Regions from separate parts of the Paenarthrobacter sp. PAE-2 genome, predicted to be linked through region 1. Evidence: riboswitches for the same ligand, from Rfam matches in the RefSeq annotation. Region 1 holds a riboswitch; the other holds the start of a gene.

What was found. Region 1 has a riboswitch for thiamine pyrophosphate ahead of OCL88_RS14050 (ECF transporter S component). Riboswitches for the same ligand answer to the same signal wherever they lie in the genome.
Region 2: linked by a shared signal. The riboswitch ahead of thiD (bifunctional hydroxymethylpyrimidine kinase/phosphomethylpyrimidine kinase) and the one ahead of OCL88_RS14050 (ECF transporter S component) in region 1 are both predicted to bind thiamine pyrophosphate.

Annotation. Positions count from the first base shown of each region.
Region 1 covers NZ_JAPDNV010000022.1:36,621-39,962, forward strand. Annotated here, with positions in the region: gene OCL88_RS14030 (monovalent cation/H+ antiporter complex subunit F) at 1-68, shown strand, start outside; gene mnhG (monovalent cation/H(+) antiporter subunit G) at 58-441, shown strand; gene OCL88_RS14040 (DUF4235 domain-containing protein) at 515-775, opposite strand; gene OCL88_RS14045 (NUDIX hydrolase) at 844-1,515, opposite strand; TPP riboswitch at 1,699-1,834, shown strand; gene OCL88_RS14050 (ECF transporter S component) at 1,912-2,532, shown strand; gene OCL88_RS14055 (ABC transporter ATP-binding protein) at 2,532-3,342, shown strand, end outside.
Region 2 covers NZ_JAPDNV010000013.1:48,210-51,551, forward strand. Annotated here, with positions in the region: gene thiD (bifunctional hydroxymethylpyrimidine kinase/phosphomethylpyrimidine kinase) at 314-1,834, opposite strand; TPP riboswitch at 1,825-1,923, opposite strand; gene OCL88_RS10450 (ribonuclease E/G) at 2,075-3,342, opposite strand, start outside.

The DNA of each region.
Region 1 (3,342 bases):
GATTCATTGGATCCGTAACGGTTGCCCGCTTCGTGGCCGACAGAAGGGGTCAAAGCAATGAGTCCTGATGCGACAGGCATGGACGCAGTCATTGATGGCGTGACCGCCGTCTTTCTGGTGGTGGGCGCGTTGATGTCCCTGGGCGCCGCTATTGGCTTGCTGCGTTTTCCCGACCTGATGAGCCGCATGCACGCCGCCACCAAGCCCCAGGTCCTGGGGCTGTTCCTGATGCTGGCCTCCATAGGGCTGCAGATGAGGACGTGGTGGGTGTGGCCGGTCCTGCTGGTGGCCTGGATCTTCCAGCTGCTCACCGCGCCAGTCTCCGCGCACATGGTGGGCCGCTCCGCGTACCGCACCAAGCATGGACACCGGGAACTGCTGACCAAGGATGAACTGGAAGCAGTGGTCCAGCGGGCAGCCGAAAGCCAGAAGGAGAACTGACACCCGTTCCCTGCGTACCCTGACGGGTGCCAAGGACGGGTGTCAGCGACGCGTGTCAGGAAACCGGGAACTCCTAGATGATGTCCTGTGACTTCGCGAAGCGGGCAATGGCACGCTGGGTTCCGCGGCTGGTGAGCACCTGGATGAGCGTGCTGACGAAAGCCGACACCAACGCGAAGGTCAGGGCTGAGCGGAGGCTCGTCTCGACGTCGTCGTGGCCTGTGGGCGGCTTGTGGCCTGTGGCCTTTTCCCAACCCTTGTTCACCAGTTTGGTGCCAAGGAAACCCGCGCCGAGGCTCACGCCGGCACCCAGAAGCTTGAAGAAGAAGTTCATGACCTCAGCCTAGCGGCACGGCAGTGGCGGTCGCGTGCGGAAGCCGTGGCATTCAGGGGGACCGCGGTTTACTGCTTGTTCCCGCGTTCCTTCAGGAACGCAGCCATGGAGCCCGGAGGTGACAGGACGGGCCGCACTTGGTGCTCGGCCTGCCACACGGCCTCCACGCTGTGGAACTCCGAGATCTCCTTGAGCAGGAAATAGGTTGGCGGCATGAGCTGAAGCTTGCCCTCTGCCTCGGCCGCCAGGATGCCTTCCACCGGCATCCAGAGTGACTGCCAGGCCTCCGTGGTTTGGTGCTGCGGTTCGGCTCCGGGGGCGGGCCTGGCCACGTAGAAGTAGGTGTCGAAGCGCTTGGGCATGTCCGTGGGCGTCACCCAGTTGGCCCAAGGGCGGAGCTGGGAGGCGTCGAGGGTCAGCCCTGCTTCCTCGAACACTTCGCGGATGGCAGCCGCCAACACCGTGCCGGCTTGCGCATACGGGTCGGAGGCTGCGATCGAGCTCATCGCCCAATCGGCCGCATGCCTTTCCAGCAGTTCGGAGGAGTAGTCCCAGCCCTCCGCGTCCGAGGCATCGACGCGACCGCCGGGGAACACCACCATGCCTGCTGCAAAGTCCATGGAAGAGACCCTGTGCTGGACAAAGGCTTCCAGTCCCGCCGCCGCATCCCGGAGCAGGATCACGCTGGCGGCAAGACGGGGTTCGGCCACGGGGGTGTCCTTGGCTGGCTGTTCTGTCATGGGATGGGCGCCCCTCTTGCTGCTGTGAATCCGGTGTGCTGAACCTGCTGGCCCCATTCTCTCAGGTGTGCAGCGCAGCCGGTCGCGGCTGTGCGCCCGTGAAACAGCAAAAAGGTTTATGACCGGGCCCATAACCCGGCGCACCCCTTCCGGTGTAAACTGGGCACGCCCACAAGGGCAGATTGATAACGACAGGGGAGCGCCGCCGTCGAACCTGCAGGCATGCAGGAGACGCGAGGGCGCTGAGAGTGCGGACAGCCGCAGACCCTCGAACCTGATCCGGTTAGTACCGGCGCAAGGGAGTCGAGCTTCTCAGAGTGTCCGGAACCGGATGGCAGCAGGCCGCCGGGAATACCGGGGAGCACTTTCCCCTCCTGTAACCTCAGGAGGCTAAGAATGACCACGTCAAGCGTGAAGAAGGCCGGCAACAGCTGGCGCGTTGTAGACATTGTGGTGGCGGCGCTGATTGCCATCGCAGGCGGAGTGATCTTCTGGGCCTGGTCCCAGGGCGCCGCACTCGTATCCGTTCCCATGAATGCTGCTTATCCGCCCCTCACCGGCCTGATCGCCGGTGGGTGGATGATCCCGGCCGTGCTGGGCATGCTCATCATCCGCAAACCGGGAGCAGCGCTGTTCTGCGAAGCCGTCGCAGCAACGGGTGAGCTCATCATGGGGTCCCAGTACGGCACCACGGTCCTGATCTCCGGTGTCCTTCAGGGCCTCGGCGCGGAACTGATCTTCGCCGCCTTCCGCTACAAGAAGTTCAACCTCCCGGTGGCCCTCCTCGCGGGTGCCGGGGCAGGACTGTTCTGCGGCCTCAACGATTCCTTCATGCCGTGGGGCTGGAACATCGCCTACGAAGCCGTCGACAAGCTGGCCTACATCGCCTTCACCACCATTTCGGGTGCAATCATCGCCGGGGCACTGTCCTGGGTGGCCACCCGCGGGCTCGCGTCCACGGGCGTCCTGAGCTCCTTCGCGTCCCGGAAAGCCGCGTCAGAGCCAGTCTTCAACTGATGGGACCGGCACAGGTACGGCCCGCCGCCATCTCCGCCAACGGCTGGGGCTGGCGGCATTCCGGCCGGACGGTACCAGCCATCCAGGGGCTGGACCTGCAGATCGAACCCGGGGAACGGGTTCTGCTGCTGGGGCCGTCCGGCGCCGGCAAATCGACGTTCCTGCACGCCCTCGCCGGGGTGCTGGGCGATGAGGAAGACGACGCGGACGAGACCGGTTCCCTCCTCATTGACGGTGCGGCACCTCGCGAACAGCGGGGCCGGGCCGGGCTCATGCAGCAGGACCCGGAAACGCAAGTAGTCCTGTCGCGCGTGGGCGACGACGTCGCTTTCGGCGCCGAGAACCTTGCCGTGCCCCGGGACGACATTTGGGCCCGGGTCCATGAAGCGCTCGACGACGTCGGGTTGCGTACCGCTGTCGGCGACGGCCTCGCGTTGGACCACCCGACGGCGGCTCTTTCCGGCGGACAGAAGCAGCGCCTGGCGCTGGCCGGGATCCTGGCGATGCGGCCGGGGCTGATCCTGCTCGATGAACCAACGGCGAATCTGGACCCGGCCGGCGTGCTGGAAGTCCGGGACGCAGTTCGCCGCTGCCTGGAGAAGACCGGTGCCACGCTGGTGGTTGTAGAACACCGGGTGTCCGTATGGAAGGACTTGGTTGACCGCATCGTGGTCCTCCAGCCGGGCTCGGCCGGTGGCGGAGTGCTGTTGGACGGCCCTCCCGATCAGGTGCTCGCCGAAGCCCGGAGCATGCTCATCACAGCCGGAGTCTGGGTCCCGGGATATGTGCCCCGTACCCGTACCAGGACCA
Region 2 (3,342 bases), on a different contig from region 1:
CTAAATTTGCGTGCGGAACCCCGAACCGGAATCAGGCCTGGTTCACGCTGTGCCTCAACGCCGTGGACTTCAGATCGAAGCCCGCGAGTCATCCCATGAACAATTCCAAGGGGCATAACCCAAGTGTTGGCGTAAGCACCGAAGATCAAGATTACGCTAGTTTGACCTTCAGCTGCAAATGAGGCCGGGTCCGGAAGCCACCACGTGACGCTTGTCACCAGTAGGAACGGACGTTCCCGGCACCGTGCCCATACAGCTTACAGCCTCTACGTGGCCTTGCCGTTGATTTCCCATCCGACGCGCGGAGTCCGGGTTACGAATGCAGTCTTGGCGCATCAAAGAACGCGGTCTCGTAGCGGCATGACTGGACGAAGGCTTCCTTCATGGCAGCCCGTTCACGGCCGGATGCCGCAGCTGCTGCGGCATCCGTGAGAGCAATCGCCTTCCTCGTCGCCTCCGCAAAATCCTCGTCTGCATAGGTCCTCAGCCAATCCGCGTAGGGATGGTTCTCCGGGGAACCGGCTTGGACGAAGTTGGCATGCAATTGCTGCCCCACTTCCGCATACAGCCAGTAGCAGGGCAGGACCGCAGCAAGCAGGACGCCGTAGCTTCCCGAAGCAGATGACGCCACCAGATGGTCCACATAGGCCTTGGTGACGGGGCCGCTCTGCGTCGTCGCTTCACGGCCGCTCAGCCAATTCCGGTGCAATTCGGATTCCACGTCCAGGCACTGTTGGGAACCCCGGGCCCAGAACAGCTGCTCTTCTTCCGTCGGAGCGAGGGCACCCGCCCGGGCAAGCACCCTGGAATACCCGTTGAGGTAAAGGGCGTCCTGTGCCAGGTAGTAGCTGAACTCGGACTCCGGCAACTCCCCGGACCCCAAGTCCCGTATGAAGGCAAGCCCGTGGATGGCTTCCAGCTCCACAGCGGCTTCCTTCCACAGGAGAGCAGCGAAGGCTCCGGGCCGGGATGATTCCCCGAGGTGGTGGAAATGGTGGATCGGACCGCTCCCCTGGCCCACTTCAAGGTCGTCAGCCCTCATCAGCGCCTCGCGCAACCAGGGCTTGACTTCGCGCAGGGACGCCTCCCAATCTCCTGTTCTTGCCTGGACAGTGGCCAGGGCCGAGGACAACGAGCAGCCGGTGCCGTGGCTGTTCCGTGTCTGAACGCGCGGGCCCCCGACTTCGATCACGTCCTGACGCAGCAAACCGCTGGTATTGATAAGCGCATCCGGACACTGCGCCCCCGGCAAGTGGCCTCCCTTGACCAGCACCGTATTGCCGCACTCCCCGGCCAACCGTTTGCCCTGGTCCAGCGCCGCAGGCCAGTCCTCCGCTTCGGGTTCCCCCAGCAGCATGGCCAGTTCCGGAAGGTTGGGTGTAATGAGGTCCGCCATCGGCAGAAGGTCACGCAACGCTGCCTCGGCTGATTCCCGCAGCAGCCGGTCACCGCTGGTGGCCACCATCACCGGGTCCAGGACCACGACGGCGGGACGTACCTTGGCAAGCCAGGTCCGGACCTCGTTGATGACGGCGGCATCACCGAGCATCCCGATCTTCACGGCGTCGATAGCGACGTCGCTGCTGACGGTTTCCAACTGCTGGCGGAGGAATTCCACCGGCGGCACATGCACACCGCTGACGCCCCGCGTGTTCTGGGCCGTCAGCGCGGTGATGGCGGCCATACCGTAGCCGCCGTGCGCAGCAATGCTTTTAAGGTCCGCTTGGATCCCCGCCCCGCCGGAGGGGTCCGAACCAGCAATGCTCAACACCCTCGGATGTGTACGGATGACCGCTGGCAACGGATAAACAGCAGAAGACGACATTGAAGTCATGGAGACATCCCTTCGCCGGTGCTAACCGGACAGGTTCAACGGGTCTGGATCTCAGCCCGGCCCAATGCCCGGCACCCCGTGTCAGTGTCCTAGCCTAGCCCGGAAGCCCCTCACGCCGGGAACCCCGGCGGCTAACGGCCTGGATATGACCCCAGCGGGCGGATGATGACCCGTTGCACGACGAAGGCCGCACAGCATGCGCTGCGCGGCCTTCGTTCCACCTGTGTCTTCAGTGCCTGTTTACAGCTCCGACGCCGGAACACCCACCCCCAGGATGATCGGCTCCGATGCTGCAGTTGGCTTCTTTGCCGGCTCAGCCGGCGCCTTCGCTTCGTGCGAGGTCCCGCCACCTGTGGCGGCCCGAACGTCGTGGTGCTCAACGTTGGTCTCGTTGGCAGCGCCCTGGGCCCTGCTGGCGCTGCGGTTCCGCCTGCCGCGCCGGCCACGGGCGCCGGACCGGGACTCCACGGGTTCGGTACCAGCGGACGTGACTGCCAAGGGGTCGGCGCTCCCGGGAGCCTCAGCAGATTCAACATTCCCGGGCGCGTCCTGCCCAGACCCGGCAACCTCAGACCCGGGGACAACCTCAGGTGTGCCACCCAAGTGCGAGAAGGCCTCAGCCAGCAGATCCAGGCTCATGGCAGGCTTCTTGGCAGGTTCGTCGTGATGCTCCACGAAAGGCAGAGCCACTTCCTCTCCGCCGAAGCGCAGTACCGGAGCCGGACGGCCCTCCCTGGCCGCAGTTTCTGCCGGGGTGGAGCCCTGCGTCTGCCCGCCCTGCTCAGGGGCCTGGGCGGCATCCCCTTGGGCAGGAGCCGACTGCGCAGGAGCCTTCCGGGCAGGATCCGCCTGGGCGGGACCCGACTGGCCTGCTTCCGCCTTACCGGCGGCGCGGGCTGCTTCCTCGGCGCGGTGCACCTCGTCATCGTGCAGGTGTGCAGCGTGCGCAGCAGCGGCGATCGTCGCCAATGCGGCCCGGGTAGCCTCTGCCTTGGCTTTCTGGGCGGGATCCACGGACTCAGCCGGAGCGGGTGCCGTCGGGGCAGCGGCCGGCTGGACCGGCGTCGTAGCTTCCGGTGCCTGGTTGCCCCCCTTGCCGCGGCGACGCTTACGCTCACTGCGCTGGGACGGCTGCTGTGCTTCGGTGTGGGACCGGTGCTGCTCGGCAGCCACCACATTCGCGCGGCGGTGCTCCACGGGCTCGTCGTGCGTCACCACGCCGCGGCCGGCACAGTGCTCGCATTGCTCACCGAAGACCTCCAGCAAGCCTGTGCCCATGCGCTTGCGCGTCATCTGGACGAGGCCCAGGGACGTCACCTCCGCCACCTGGTGCTTGGTGCGGTCGCGGCCAAGGCACTCCACCAGCCGGCGCAGCACCAAGTCCCTGTTGGACTCCAGGACCATATCGATGAAGTCGATGACGATGATGCCGCCGATGTCACGGAGGCGGAGCTGGCGAACTACCTCTTCGGCCGCTTCCAGATTGTTCTTGGTGACGGTCTCTTCCA